One region of the Cellvibrio sp. 25HG11W-0 genome, then DNA from elsewhere that is predicted to be linked to it. Evidence: predicted binding sites of a transcription regulator. Region 1 holds the regulator's gene; each other region holds the start of a gene.
The links. Region 1 encodes sigma-54, which starts transcription at its own class of promoters, with help from an activator protein. Its sites were predicted from a motif close to TGGCACANNNNTTGCNNT; they were not measured.

Region 1 (4,817 bases):
ACAAACCTCAACCAGCCGCGGGCTGATTGAAATCACCACCAGCGAATTGCGCATGCGCCCCAAAGAGCAATTCGCCGAAACAGACAAAGCTGTTAAGATGCGCAGCGCCAAAGGTCAGATAGATGCAGTCGGCATGAATGCACAACTGAACGAAAGCCGTATTGAATTAATCTCTCAGGTCAAAGCCGTTTATGAACCTCGCTAAACCCTTTTTATATGTTCCCACGGCGCTAAGGATTAGAGCTAAATGCTTTGCCACCCTTGCACTGCTGATTATTAGCTGTCAATTTAGCAGCCAAAGCCTAGCGCTGCCCAGTGACAAAAATGAAACCATTCACGGTTCCGCTGATCGCTTGGTCGTCGATCAAAAGAACGGGATCGCCACCTATACTGGCGCCGTGCAAATTCAGCAGGGCTCGCTAGTAATCACCGCCGACAAAATAATTATCCAAACCAATCCTGATAGCTCCGTAAAAAAAATGCTCGCCACTGGCATGCCAGCGCGCTTCCAACAGCAGCCTGAAGCCGCTCAAGGCGTGATTACCGCATCAGCCAATAGCATTACCTACACGCCTAACAAAGAACATCTGCTGCTGGTAGAAAACGCCTCGCTCGAACAAGATGGCGCGGTCATGAGCGGCCCAACGATTGATTACGATCTCGTAAAAGAAGTTATGAAAGCTGCCGGCAACACCAAAGGCGGCAATAATCAGCGCATTGAAATTGTAATCCCACCAAAATCTGACGTGAAAAACTAATTGCTATGGCCAGCCTGTTTGCCCGAAACCTCGCAAAAAGCTACAAAAAACGAAAAGTGGTTATAGATGTATCTATCACCGTCAACAGCGGTAGTATCGTCGGCCTGCTCGGCCCAAACGGTGCGGGGAAAACCACCTGTTTCTACATGATCGCCGGGCTAGTACCCGCCGATATGGGCAGCGTCCATATCGATGACCAAGATATTACGCACCTGCCCATTCACGGCCGCGCGCGCGCAGGCATCGGCTATTTACCGCAAGAAGCCTCAATCTTTCGCAAGCTGACTGTCGCCGACAACATCATGGCGATTCTCGAAACCCGCAGCGACCTGAACCGCAAACAGCGTCTCGCCAAGCTCGAGTCACTGCTGGCAGAATTTCACATCACCCATATTCGCGACAGCCTCGGCATGGCGCTCTCGGGTGGTGAACGCCGCCGCGTAGAAATCGCGCGCGCACTCGCTACAGACCCCAAATTTATTTTGCTCGATGAACCCTTTGCCGGGGTCGACCCTATTTCGGTAAACGATATTAAAGAAATTGTTCGCCACCTCAAGGATCGCGGTATTGGCGTACTCATCACCGACCACAACGTGCGCGAAACCCTCGACATCTGCGAGACCGCCTACATCGTGAGCGAAGGCCGCATCATCGCCGAGGGCACACCCGAAACCGTGTTAAACAACAGCCAAGTGCGCGCAGTCTATTTGGGCGAAAATTTCAGGCTATAACATCAGCCAATCTTATATAGCGGCCAGCTGAGTGTTTTTTCGGCAACTCAGCTAAGCCCCGCATTCATTGCTAACCCCAAATTAACTGTACTTAACACCGCAAACTCCCACTTGACAATGATCAAAAAATGCACTCTAGGCATAAAGATTGCTTAGCCTTATTGCTTGCAAGCCAAACCCTGTCTAAACTCTACCTATCCGATGTTCGTTTTCATCCTGCGTTAAGGGTTTGTCGTTCTCATAATGAAGCAATCTCTCCAGCTAAAACTCGGTCAACAACTGACCATGACTCCGCAGCTGCAACAGGCCATTCGCCTGCTGCAACTCTCCACTCTAGATCTGCAACAAGAGATTCAAGAGGCGCTAGAATCTAACCCCATGCTAGAGGTCGAAGAAGGCTTCGAAGGCTCAGATAGCGGTCAAGCTACGGGCGAGCAAGACAGTGCCGATTATGACCGCAAGCAAGAAATTGCTACCGAGACAAAAAACAGCAGCGATGATGAGTTCTCCCTCAACGACAAGCTAACCGATACCTACAGCTCTACCGATGCAGGCGCAGACAGCTTTAGCGAAAGCACCCCCGACAACGATCTCTACGGCGATGGCGACGGTTTTGGCGAGGGCGACACCTTTAGCGAGAGCGCTAGCGAATGGAACGAATCCATTCCCAGTGATCTCCCTGTCGACACCAGCTGGGATGATGTATATCAATCATCCAGCTCCAGCGCCTCCAGCAACTACGATAACGACGACAATGATTTTGAAAGCCGTCGCGCCGCTACCGACTCCCTTTACGATCACTTGATGTGGCAGCTCAATCTGACCCCCATGTCAGATACGGACCGCATAGTCGCTATGGCCATTATCGATGCGGTAGAGCCGAGCGGTATGCTCTCCATTACCATTGAGGATATTTACGAAGGCCTACTGCAAGACTTTACCGACCTTGAGTTAGACGAAGTGGTCGCCGTGCAACATCGCCTCCAACAGTTTGACCCCTGTGGTGTCTGCAGCCAAAACCTCGCGGAATGCCTGCTGGTACAACTGCAGCAATATGACCCTAAAACCCCACTGCTAGAATCTGCCAAGCTGATTGCCAAGCTATACCTGCCGCTGCTAGGCAGCCGCGATTACCGCCAATTAATGCGTCGCACCAAGCTCAAAGAAGCGGATTTGAGTATTGCAGTCAGCCTTATCCAAGGCCTAAACCCCCGCCCCGGCGATATCATTGAAAGCGGCGACACGGAATATGTGGTGCCCGATGTATTTGTCGATAAGCGCGAAGGGCGCTGGGTAGTAGAACTCAACCCCGATATAGCACCGCGCCTACGCATTAACTCCGGCTATGCGTCCATGGTGAAGCGTGCCGACTCCAGCACCGACAACACATTTTTAAAAGATAACCTGCAAGAGGCCCGCTGGTTTTTGAAAAGCCTGCAAAGCCGCAATGAAACCCTGCTCAAAGTCGCCAGCTGTATTGTCGAAAAACAACGCGGCTTTCTCGATTACGGCCCCGAAGCCATGAAGCCTCTGGTATTACACGACATTGCCGAAATTGTAGAAATGCACGAATCAACCATTTCGCGCGTAACCACACAGAAATACATGCACACCCCCCAGGGCATATTTGAACTTAAATACTTTTTCTCCAGTCATGTCAGTACTGACAGCGGCGGCGAATGCTCTTCAACGGCAATCCGTGCGATCATTAAAAAACTGGTGAGCGCAGAAAACCAAAAGAAACCCCTAAGCGACAGCAAAATTACCGACTTATTAGCCGAGCAAGGCATTCAAGTAGCGCGTCGCACCATCGCCAAGTATCGCGAGTCACTCAATATTCCACCGTCAAACGAACGGAAAATACTTTAACGAAGGCAGTATATTTCAACTGTCTTAAACTGATTTTGATTGGATCAAATTTATCAAGGATGTTTGCGCGGTTGTGCTCGCACAACACTTTTGTGTCTACCTAGAGGAAGTATCTATGCAAATAAACATCAGTGGTCATCATCTGGAAGTTACCGAAGCGCTCAGAGACTACGTCACCAGCAAAATAGAGCGCCTTAGCCATCACCATGACCGCATTACCAGCACCCAGGTTATTCTCTCGGTGGATAAATTAATTCAAAAAGCAGAAGCGACCATGCATGTGAGTGGCAAAGATATATTTGCCGACGCCACCCATGAAGATCTCTATGCTGCCATAGATGCATTGGCCGACAAGCTTGATCGCCAGTTAATTAAGCACAAAGAAAAGATGCGCAGCCACCGCTAGCCGGTTGCCCAGCTGCCCTAAGCGCCACACAATCGGCATTTAGGGCGGCCCAAAAACAGTTTTGTACCAACCCCGATGGGCAACCATCCCTGCTGAGAGATGTTCACACATCGTCAATGTTATGCAAATTCAATCCATCATCAGTCCCAACCGCACTCTCTGCGGGCTCGAAGGCGGCAGTAAAAAACGCGCATTGGAATTACTTGCCAATGCCATTGCCGAAGACGTTCCCAGCATTGATGCAGACGACCTTTTTCGCCGCCTTGTGGCACGCGAACGCCTAGGCTCTACAGGTATAGGCCACGGCATTGCCATACCTCATTGCCGCGTGGATAAATGCACAACCACGCTCGGGGCGCTCATCACCCTCGTAGAACCCATAGATTTCGACGCCATAGATTCACAACCCGTCGATATACTCTTTGCTATGTTGGTGCCGGAAGACGCACACGACGAACATCTGCAAAATTTAGCGGCCTTAGCGGGCGCACTCAATGATGCGGATTATCGCCAAAAACTGCGTGCAGCGACTGATGACGAATCGCTCTACCAAGCAGCAATTGCTTAATTCACAAACCTACATCGAGCAGCCGCTTTACTCTTTCCGGTAACTTGGTTGATTTAAAACAGCGCCAAAGCGGTCTTAAAAGAAGTTTTAAAAAGGACAGCCCTATGCATCTTGTAATAGTGAGCGGTTTATCTGGCTCCGGCAAAAGTACCGCACTCCATGTATTGGAGGATGTGGGCTTTAACTGTATCGATAACCTGCCTGTAAGCCTGCTACCTGCACTCGTTGCCCAAATTCAAATCCACAAAGACGATAGCCAACGTTTTGCTATTGGAATTGATGTGCGCAATGCTTGGCAGGATCTCGACATTTTCCCCGAAATGATCAGCACCTTAAAAGAAGCACACCTTCCCTTTCGCACACTCTTTTTAGATTCACAACCTGCAGTACTGATTCAACGCTTTAGCGAAACTCGCCGCAAACACCCGCTGAGTGACACACACACCAGTCTCGCAGAGGCAATTAGTGCCGAACAGCAGTTGTTA
Region 2 (4,817 bases), 1.8 Mb from region 1:
TGCGCCCGACGCGGAATAGCTGCGTTGACGCGGTTATCACGCCCCACCAAATACTCTTGTGCAGACGCTTTAGCTGTATCTTCAGCCTTGCGTTTTGCGAGCATACGCTGACGCGCCAGTTCAATATCTTCAGCTAACTGAACACCACTTTTACCGGCATTCGGATGATCCAGCTTCGGGCTGAGAATAGCAGCGCCGCCTTTCGTCATTTGGTAATCGCGCGCTTGTTGATTATCGCGTGCTTGAGTTTTTCCGAACGCGCTATCGCTCAACAGCGGCGCAGCACTATGTCCTTCAAGCTGACCAAATGGCTGCTGTTGTAATTGCTGAAGTTCACTATCCGTGCCCATAGTTGTGAGCAACTCCACGCCTTCTGGAATACGATTACTGGAGAGAATAATGGCATCAGGCCCGAGCGATTGGCGAACCAGTTCGAGGGCTCGACGCATATCAGCAGCGACAAAACGTTTAACCTGCATATCAATCTCCTAGAGTAAAAACTCACAATTACTAACCAGCGCAGCACGATGATGGATGGTTATTTATCAGCACCGACAGTCGCATCAATACTGATTTGTTTGTTATCGGGTATCTCGTTGTAAGCCAAGACCCACATATCGGGAACACTATGGCGGACGAAGCGCGCCATCATTACACGTAGCGGTGCAGCAACTAATAACACTAAGGGTTTACCTGATGCCTCTTGCTTTTGTGCGGTCCTGATTAAGGATTGTTGCAAGCGATCAGCCAACCCCGGCTCAATGAAGGCGCTGTCATCAGCGCCAGATTTTTGTGCCTGCTGAACACTACCCAGCAATAACTGTTCCAAACTTGGCTCAAGGGTGATAACAGAGAGCTCAGACTCTCTACCTATAATGTTTTGCACCATTTGCCTCGCCAAGGCGACCCGCGCTAAGGCGGTTAAAGCGGCGGGATCTTGACTCTTTGCAGTATTTCCCGCCAAGGCCTCGGCGATGGAGCGAATATCTCGAATAGCCACGCGTTCCCGCAATAGGTTCTGCAGAACCTTTAACAACACATTCAAATTAAGCGTATTTGGCACCAACTCTTCAGCGAGCTTGGGAGAACTTTTAGCCAATAGATCCAACAGCTGCTGCACGTCTTCGTGACCAAGCAACTCAAAAGTATGCTGTTGCAATATTTGATTGAGATGGGTTGCCACTACGGTACTAGGATCAACAACCGTGTAGCCGAGAGTTTGGGCCTGTTCTTTTTGGTTGGCGCTAATCCAAATCGCATCCAAACCAAAAGCAGGGTCTTTGGTCTTGAGACCTTCGAGCGTGCCGAATACTTGGCCGGGATTAATTGCTAAATCTCGATCAGGATAAACATCAGCTTCAGCCATAGTCACACCCATGAGACTGATGCGATAACCAGTCGGCATCAAATCCAAATTGTCGCGAATGTGTACCGAAGGTATAAGAAATCCCATTTCTTGCGAAAGCTTTTTACGGACGCCCTTAATGCGCCCCAGCAACTCCCCCCCTTGATGTCGATCAACCATCGGAATTAAGCGGTAGCCAACCTCCAAACCAATCACATCCACTGGTTGTACATCGTCCCACCCCAGCTCGGGCGACTCAGGCGCACCTGCTGGTAGCGCAGGCGCTGTACGTTGCGGTGCAAGACTCGCCTGACCGACAGGGGCGCTAGTCTCATTTGATGTTCGCCCTGCCGAGGGCGTATAACCACCCTCCTCCACAAGAGCTGGCTGCTGTTTTTTCCAATGAATGTAGTAGGCCAAGGCGGCGCAAATGATGCCCAAACCAAGAAAAGCTACATGGGGCATACCAGGCACAGACCCCATAATGACCAACATTATCGCCGCCACACCAAGCGCTTTTGGGGACGTAAATAACTGGCTGACAACTTGTGCGCCCATATCTTCAGAGGTATTAACACGTGTTACCAATATCGCTGAAGCTACTGATAATAAAAGCGAAGGAATCTGCGCAACCAAACCATCACCAATGGTGAGCAGCGTGTACTTTTGAAAAGCATCCGCAGCCGTCAGATCATGCTGCATCATGCCTATACCCAAACCGCCAAACACATTGATAAACATAATCATGATGCCGGCTACAGCATCGCCGCGAACGAACTTGCTGGCACCGTCCATCGCCCCATAAAAATCTGCTTCCGAAGACACTTCTTGGCGACGAGTACGCGCCTGATCTTGGTCGATTAAACCGGCATTCAAGTCTGCATCAATCGCCATTTGTTTGCCCGGCATGGCATCCAAGGTAAAGCGCGCGCTCACCTCAGAAATACGCCCAGCACCCTTGGTAACCACGACAAAGTTAATGATCATCAAAATGATAAACACCACTATGCCCACCGCAAAATTGCCGCCGATCACTACATTACCAAAAGCCTCAATTACCTTACCGGCAGCATCGCCACCTTCATGGCCCTCAAGTAAAACCACACGGGTTGATGCCACATTCAAGCCAAGACGCAAGAGAGTTGCGATCAACAAAATAGTGGGGAACGCGGCAAAATCGAGAGGGCGCATGGCATAGACGCTCACCAAGAGCACAACCAATGAAAGCGCAATATTGAAGGTAAAGAAAGCATCCAGTAACAACGCTGGAATCGGCAATATAATCATTGCCAACAGCATCATAAGTAAAAGGGGAATGCCGATATTGCCACGCCCTAAACCACGCAGGGAATTAAAGGCTGACTTGCCATCAAAACTATTGAGCTGACTAAAAGTAGGTAAGGCCATAGGGTACGGTTTCTTGACGGTTAATTGCTCTTTTAAGAGCTATCGCAAGAAGCGTACCTACTATCAAATAGTTTTTATCAAATAGTTTTTATCAAATAGTTTTACTATTGTTTCGAAAATGTGGAATGCGGGGGTATATGAGTGCTTATGTAATCTGACAACCACTAAAAGACCTAAGAACAACCTCACCCCAATAATCCACTTCGAATTTATTCAGGTTTTCCCGAAGTATTAAAGCGCATATCTGAAGGGACTTTTACATTGCGTGGATACTTGGGGCGCTCACCGCGCCCTTTGCGATAAAGTCGAAGTTGAAATACATAAGCTAGCACCTGTGCTATGGCTAAATAAAGACCCGCCGGAATTTCATCGTCAATATCCGTAGTATAAAAAATCGCCCGCGCCAACACGGGTGACTCAATAATTTCAATGTTGTGTGCCTTGGCAATTTCACGGATTTTCAGGGCTGTGTGATCGCCCCCTTTTGCCAGCATGACGGGTGTTGCCATAGTTTCGGGATCGTAGCGTAGCGCAACGGAGAAGTGCGTGGGATTGGTAATAATAACATCCGCCTCGGGAACATTTGACATCATGCGCCGCTGCGCAATTTCCCGTTGTAACTGACGAATTCGCCCTTTAACTTCCGGCTTGCCGTCAGTGTCTTTGGATTCGTCCTTCTGATCCTGACGCGACATTTTCAATTTCTTATTGTATTCATAGAGCTGAATCGGCACATCTATAGCGGCAATCACAATCGTCGTGGCGGCCAGCGCTATAGTAGCCAGCAACGAAATATCTAACGAATGCACTATAGAGCTGTGAATTGACTCATCCACCAACCGAAACATGTCCTGCGCAAAATACTTTAACAGCCACACAGTGGCCAATAAAATCACTAGCACCTTACCAATAGACTTAAACAACTCAATTAGTGATTTCACCGAAAACATGCGCTTTAGTCCAGCCATCGGGTCCATACGGCTCAACTTCGGCTCAACGGCCTTGCCACTAAAGTTCCAGCCGCCCAAGGCAATAGGGCCAACAATAGAAGCAATGATCAACAGCGTCATAAGCGGTGCCATGCTCATAAGACCATCGTAAATCCCCCGAGCAAGCAAGCTAATCATGGTACTGGGATCATAAATCGCTTCGCGCGTTAAAATAAAACTAACGCGGGTAATACCTATAATTTTTTCGCCCATAAAACCGGCAAATGCATAAAGACCTATAGCAGCAAGCAATAACACAGCCGTAGTAGTAAGGTCGCGCGATCGGGGCACCTGCCCTTCTTCGCGCGCCTTCTCAATCTTTCGGGAACTGGCCTCTTCCGTCTTTTCCTGGCTGCTATCCTCTTCTTCTGCCACTAAGGAACCTCCGCCAGAATACGCAAAGTCCCCATACCCTCATCTATAATCAAGAAAAATACTGGGAGGAAATTTGCCAAGGAAAACCACATGAGAATAAAACCAAATATGAGTGTAATCGGGAAACCCACGGTAAAAACATTGAGCTGAGGCGCAGACCTACTCATAACGCCAAATGACATATTCACAATTAAAAGCGACGTAAATAACGGCAGGGCTATTACCAAGCCGGCATTGAACATCCAAGACCCCATCTCCACTATTGCAAAAAACTGCACAGGCCCCATGCCGCCAGCAGCAATAGGAAAGCTGGTAAAACTATTGATGATAAGCTGCAACATCACCAAATGGCCGTTAATACTCAAAAACAATAGCGTTGAAAGCAACAAATAAAATTGTGACAAAATAGTTACGCTCACACCGCTTGATGGATCATTCATCGATGCAAAGCCCAAACCTATTTTTAACGCAACAAATTGCCCCGCCAACACAAACACATGCAATACAATTTGCATTGCAAAGCCTAAGGCGAAACCTATCAGAACTTCCTGTATAACAATTATAAAACCCTGTATTGATACAAACGAAATAATCGGAGCAGCAGGTAGTACAGGCACCAGTATGATGGTCGTAAAAAGAGTCAGTATAATTCTAATTCGCGCAGGCACTGTGCGCGCACCAATTATGGGTACAGCCGAATA
Region 3 (4,817 bases), 1.7 Mb from region 1:
TTAATGAGCAAGACGAAGGCATGAGCCGAGTGCAAGTCCAAACAGGATAACGTACACGCGTGAAATAGTCGTATTAAAAATAAAATGCCCAGCTCCGAGGAGCTGGGCAATGCGTAGCTTAGAACATTTGTGCAGGCTCTTAGCCGCAACCAAAAAGGTATTGGCGGGCGAAGTGCTTAGGTAAAGTCCATTTTAGGCCAGTTCAGTTTTAAGCCAGTTCAATTTTAAGTAAGTTCAATTTTTTGCAAGCTGCCGTCTTCAGCCATTTCAACCATGTGTCCTTTAGGTTCTTCCAAAAACTGCACCAGCACAAATACGGCAGCGGCACAGGCGGAGATCAACATAAAGAACGCTGTGGTATCCACAAAGCTGTAAATCGTTAAGAAGGTTACGCCGCCCACATTGCCGTAAGCGCCTGCCATACCCGCAATTTGTCCAGTCATGCGACGCTTAATCAGTGGCACCATTGCAAATACCGCACCTTCACCACCCTGCACGAAGAACGAGCAGCACATAACCGCGATAACTGCGCCGACAACAGGCCAGGTGCCGGTAATTTGCGACATTACCATGTAGCCAATAGCCAAGCCTGCGATAAAGATAGACATGGTTTTACGGCGACCAAAACGATCGCTAATCCAACCGCCACCGGGGCGCGCAACTAAGTTCATAAAGGCGAACGCCGAGCCGAGCATACCGGCTTGCACCAGCGTCAGTTGGGTAAAGGTTTCTAAAAAGAACGCGGGCAACATAGACACCACGGCTAATTCAGAGCCGAAGGTAACGAAGTAAGACCAGTTGAGAATGGCGACTTGTTTGAATTTGTATTTGTCGTGCTCAGGCGCGCCATTTCTCAGCATGTCTTTGTTAACACGATAAATTTGGCTGAATTGAAACACAAACAGTACGACTAGAAAACCGTAGAGTAAATTGGTGGTGGTTGCGCTCAGCAAGCCGATATTGGTGGGCGACAATTTCCATGCGAGTACCGCAAGAATGGCATACATAGGAATGTTCATGGCAATATAAATCCAGAAATCGCGTTTGCTGCTGACTTCTAGGCCGCCCGATTTTTTAGGTTTGAAATAGGTAGAGCCTTTTGGGGTGTTGCGCGCGCGCCAGTAGAAAAACAGCGAGTAAATCATGGCGATGATACCGGTGCAGGCAATCGCATAACGCCAGCCGCCGATGCCGCCAAACACTGATATGGCCAAAAAGGGTAGGAGGAAAGCAGCTGCGGCCGAACCAAAGTTACCCCAGCCACCGTAAATGCCTTCTGCCAAACCTACTTGACGCGCAGGGAACCACTCGCCTACTAAGCGAATCCCGATGACAAAACCGGCGCCGACAAAACCGAGTAAAAAGCGAAAGAGTGCAAGCTGTTCGTAAGTTTGTGCGGTAGCAAAGCCAAGACACAATAAGCCTGACACAAATAGCAGACTGGAGTAAGTAATACGTGGGCCGTATTTATCCACCAAAATACCAATAGCAATACGCGCGGGAATCGTGAGCGCAACGTTCAATATCAGCAGCGCCTTCCACTGCGCCTCGGTCATGTTAAAGGCTTCAATAATTAATGGCTTCAACGGCGCATGACTAAACCACACCACAAAGGATAAGAAAAACGCAAACCAGGTAATGTGCAGTGTGCGTATAGAGGGATTAGAAAAATCCAGCAAGTTTATTTTATGGGAGCTCATAACAAATAGTCCGGGCAGTGAGTTGCAAAGAATGCTTGGTGGTGCGATTGGGCTTTCGCCTCACGCTGTAAAGGTAATAGCAACCACTATGCCAATACGTTTTATGCACCCTTAAACGGGTAAAAGGCGTGAATATGACTGTCTGTGGTGCACGCAATGGTGCGCGCTGTGCGCCAAACAAATGCTAAAAATGTGCAGCGTGTATTTTGGTGGTGCAAATTATTGCGCGCTTAGGTGCGCTGTATCCAATGTTTAGATTTTTCAATAGAGCGTTGGCACTTTTGGATTGATGCCTAGATCGGCTAGAGTGAAATTGGCGAATTTTCATGGTTTTTGGTGAACACTAGAGTTTTTAACGCACTGAGTGCTGTAAAACTGTGCGTTTGATGTGTTATTCGCTGAATCATTTTGTGATTTTTGCGTGTGTCATATGATTCATTGTTGTGCAAAAAGTAAAAAAATCCGTGCTAGTTTTATGCTGGTGCATCTTTTTTTTGATCAAAAGTTTAAAAAATTATTATTTGGCTTAGAAATTGCTCTCTGTGCTTCAGATTAAAACATTCTGGAGTGATTGATGAGCAAGACTGGTGCGGATCTACATTTTCTATCCTTTATCGGCAAAACAAAAATTTTGCATCTCACCTGGATGGCATTTTTCATTACCTTTTTGGTGTGGTTTAACCACGCACCATTATTGATGGCTATTCAAGTGAGCTTTGGTTTGACGGATCAACAGGTTAAAACACTGTTGATTCTCAATGTGGCGCTCACCATTCCTGCGCGCATAGTGGTGGGCATGTTGGTGGATGTCTTTGGCCCACGCAAAATTTATTCGCTGCTGCTAATCATCACCAGTGCTTTCTGTTTCTTTTTCGCCCTCGCGCAAAGTTTTGAGATGCTGGCACTGGCGCGTTTTCTGTTGGGTTTTGCCGGTGCGGGTTTTGTGATTGGCATTCGCATGATCAGCGAATGGTTTCCCGCGCGCCAAATGGGTTTGGCGGAAGGCATCTATAAAGGTTTGGGCAATATAGGCTCAGCGGCGGCGGCCATTACCTTGCCGACCTTAGCGGTAATGTTCGGCGGCGATGATGGCTGGCGCTATGCCACGGGGATTACCGGTTGCATTGCGTTGATCTACGCATTTGTTTATTACTTCTCGGTAACCGATACCCCTGCAGGCTCCACCTATTTTCGCCCCAATAAATCGGGCGGTTTAGAGGTGACTTCTAAGGGCGATTTGATCATGTACTTGGCGGTGAACATTCCTATGTATGGCGCACTTGCGCTCTTGAGTTGGAAGGTGTCGCTTTTAGGGCTGATCTCTGCGATGGCACACACCAGTATTTGTGTGGTGCTAGCGATTATTTTTTTACTGCAAAGCGCAAAAATATTTTCGCTCAATCGCCAGATGTTAGCCAAGCCCGTTGATAAATCACAGCAATACAAATTCAAGCAAGTGCTCATTCTCAGCCTCGCCTACGCCGTCACCTTTGGCGCTGAGCTGGCGGTAGTGTCTATGTTGCCGATGTTTTTCCAAAGCACCTTTGCGGTGCCCGTTGCCTTGGCGGGGTTGTTTGGTGCCTGCTTTGCGGCTGTTGATATTCTCTCTTGTCCTTCCGGTGGTTGGATTAGCGATAAATTTGGACGCAAGCGTTCGCTGGTGTTATTGCTCTCCGGTGCAGCACTCGGCTTTTTACTCTTGTCGACCATTGGCGCAAGCTGGCCTATAGGGCTTGCTGTTGCAGCCATGATGCTCTGCTCACTCTTTTTGGGTTCGGCCGCGGGTTGTGTGTTTGCCGTAGTCCCCTTAATTCGTCGCAGCCTTACAGGGCAAATTGCGGGCATAGTGGGCGCTTACGGCAATATTGGTGCAGTTTTGTTTCTTACGGTATTTTCATTTGTGAGCACATCTACGTTCTTTTTAACTATTGCGGCAGCTATAGGCGTAGTGGCTGCTGCTGCCATGTGGTTGGATGAACCTAAGAGCGCTATGTTTGAAGTGCTGCCCGATGGCACTGTACAAATGGTTGATGTGCATTAATTTATTCGCGACTGTAATAACAAGCTCGCTACCTATAAAAGGCAACACATGACGGAATGGCACCTGCAGAGCAAACTTACATTCACTCTCGGCCAGTGCTCTTCGGCGGGTATTAAGAGCGTTAATGAAGATGCCATAGGTATTCGTGTGCCTGAAGGTATGTTGCTTGACACCAAAGGCGCCTGTGCGGTGATCGCCGATGGTGTGAGTGCAGCAGAAGCGGGCAAGGAGGCGAGCGAAACCTGTGTGCGCAATTTTTTGGTGGATTATTTTTCAACGCCCGATACCTGGACGGTAAAAAAATCCACCTCGCAGGTATTGATTGCACTCAACCGCTGGCTCTACGCGCGCGGGCGCGAATTTAACGAAGCCAAAAAAGGTTACGTTAGCACCTTTAGCAGTATTATTTTTAAATCCCATCGCGCGTACATTTTTCATGTGGGCGACTCGCGTATCTATCGCTTGCGTGCAGGCAAGCTAGAGCAGCTCACCCGCGATCACCGCACCATTATTAGCGATGAGCAATCCTACTTAGTGCGCGCCATGGGTTTGGATGTTTCGCTCGATGTCGATTGCAAAACACTGGACTTGGCGGCGGGCGATATCTATTTGCTTAGCACCGATGGCTTGCACGATTTTATTAGCAGCACACAATTGGAATCGCAATTAAATCAAGCGACGGATAATCTCGACGAGCTGTGCCAGCATTTTGTAGCGCAAGCGCTTGCCAATAACAGTAACGACAATATCAGCTGCCAGCTGTTGCGCGTGGATTCCATGCCCGCGCAAAATGTAGACGACGCCTGCCAGCAATTATCCAAACTTGCCTTCCCTCCACACCTGCGCCCCGGCATGGTGTTGGATGGATATAGCATTGAAAAAGAGTTGCATGCGAGCAGTCGCAGCCAAGTTTATGTGGTGCGCGACTTGGAAACGGATCAGCGCTACTGTATGAAAACCCCTTCGTTAAACTTTGCCGATGATCCTGCATACCTTGAGCGGTTTATTTTGGAGAGCTGGATTGGCAGCCGGATTCATTCGAGTCACGTGGTAAAAATTGTTGGTCAGCATAAGCC

Region 2: flhA (flagellar biosynthesis protein FlhA) is a predicted target of sigma-54. The motif match lies at 2,794-2,811, and genes of this name have one in related genera.
Region 3: AC0KUT_RS02865 (NarK family nitrate/nitrite MFS transporter) is a predicted target of sigma-54. The motif match lies at 1,777-1,794, and genes of this name have one in related genera.

Annotation. Positions count from the first base shown of each region.
Region 1 covers NZ_CM174230.1:3,841,641-3,846,457, forward strand. Annotated here, with positions in the region: gene lptC (LPS export ABC transporter periplasmic protein LptC) at 1-205, shown strand, start outside; gene lptA (lipopolysaccharide transport periplasmic protein LptA) at 192-758, shown strand; gene lptB (LPS export ABC transporter ATP-binding protein) at 764-1,489, shown strand; gene AC0KUT_RS16055 (RNA polymerase factor sigma-54) at 1,733-3,358, shown strand; gene hpf (ribosome hibernation-promoting factor, HPF/YfiA family) at 3,474-3,764, shown strand; gene ptsN (PTS IIA-like nitrogen regulatory protein PtsN) at 3,886-4,332, shown strand; gene rapZ (RNase adapter RapZ) at 4,437-4,817, shown strand, end outside.
Region 2 covers NZ_CM174230.1:2,085,000-2,089,816, reverse strand. Annotated here, with positions in the region: gene flhF (flagellar biosynthesis GTPase FlhF) at 1-479, opposite strand, end outside; gene flhA (flagellar biosynthesis protein FlhA) at 539-2,752, opposite strand; gene flhB (flagellar biosynthesis protein FlhB) at 2,962-4,116, opposite strand; gene fliR (flagellar biosynthetic protein FliR) at 4,116-4,817, opposite strand, start outside.
Region 3 covers NZ_CM174230.1:644,136-648,952, forward strand. Annotated here, with positions in the region: gene AC0KUT_RS02865 (NarK family nitrate/nitrite MFS transporter) at 225-1,700, opposite strand; gene AC0KUT_RS02870 (MFS transporter) at 2,275-3,741, shown strand; gene AC0KUT_RS02875 (bifunctional protein-serine/threonine kinase/phosphatase) at 3,790-4,817, shown strand, end outside.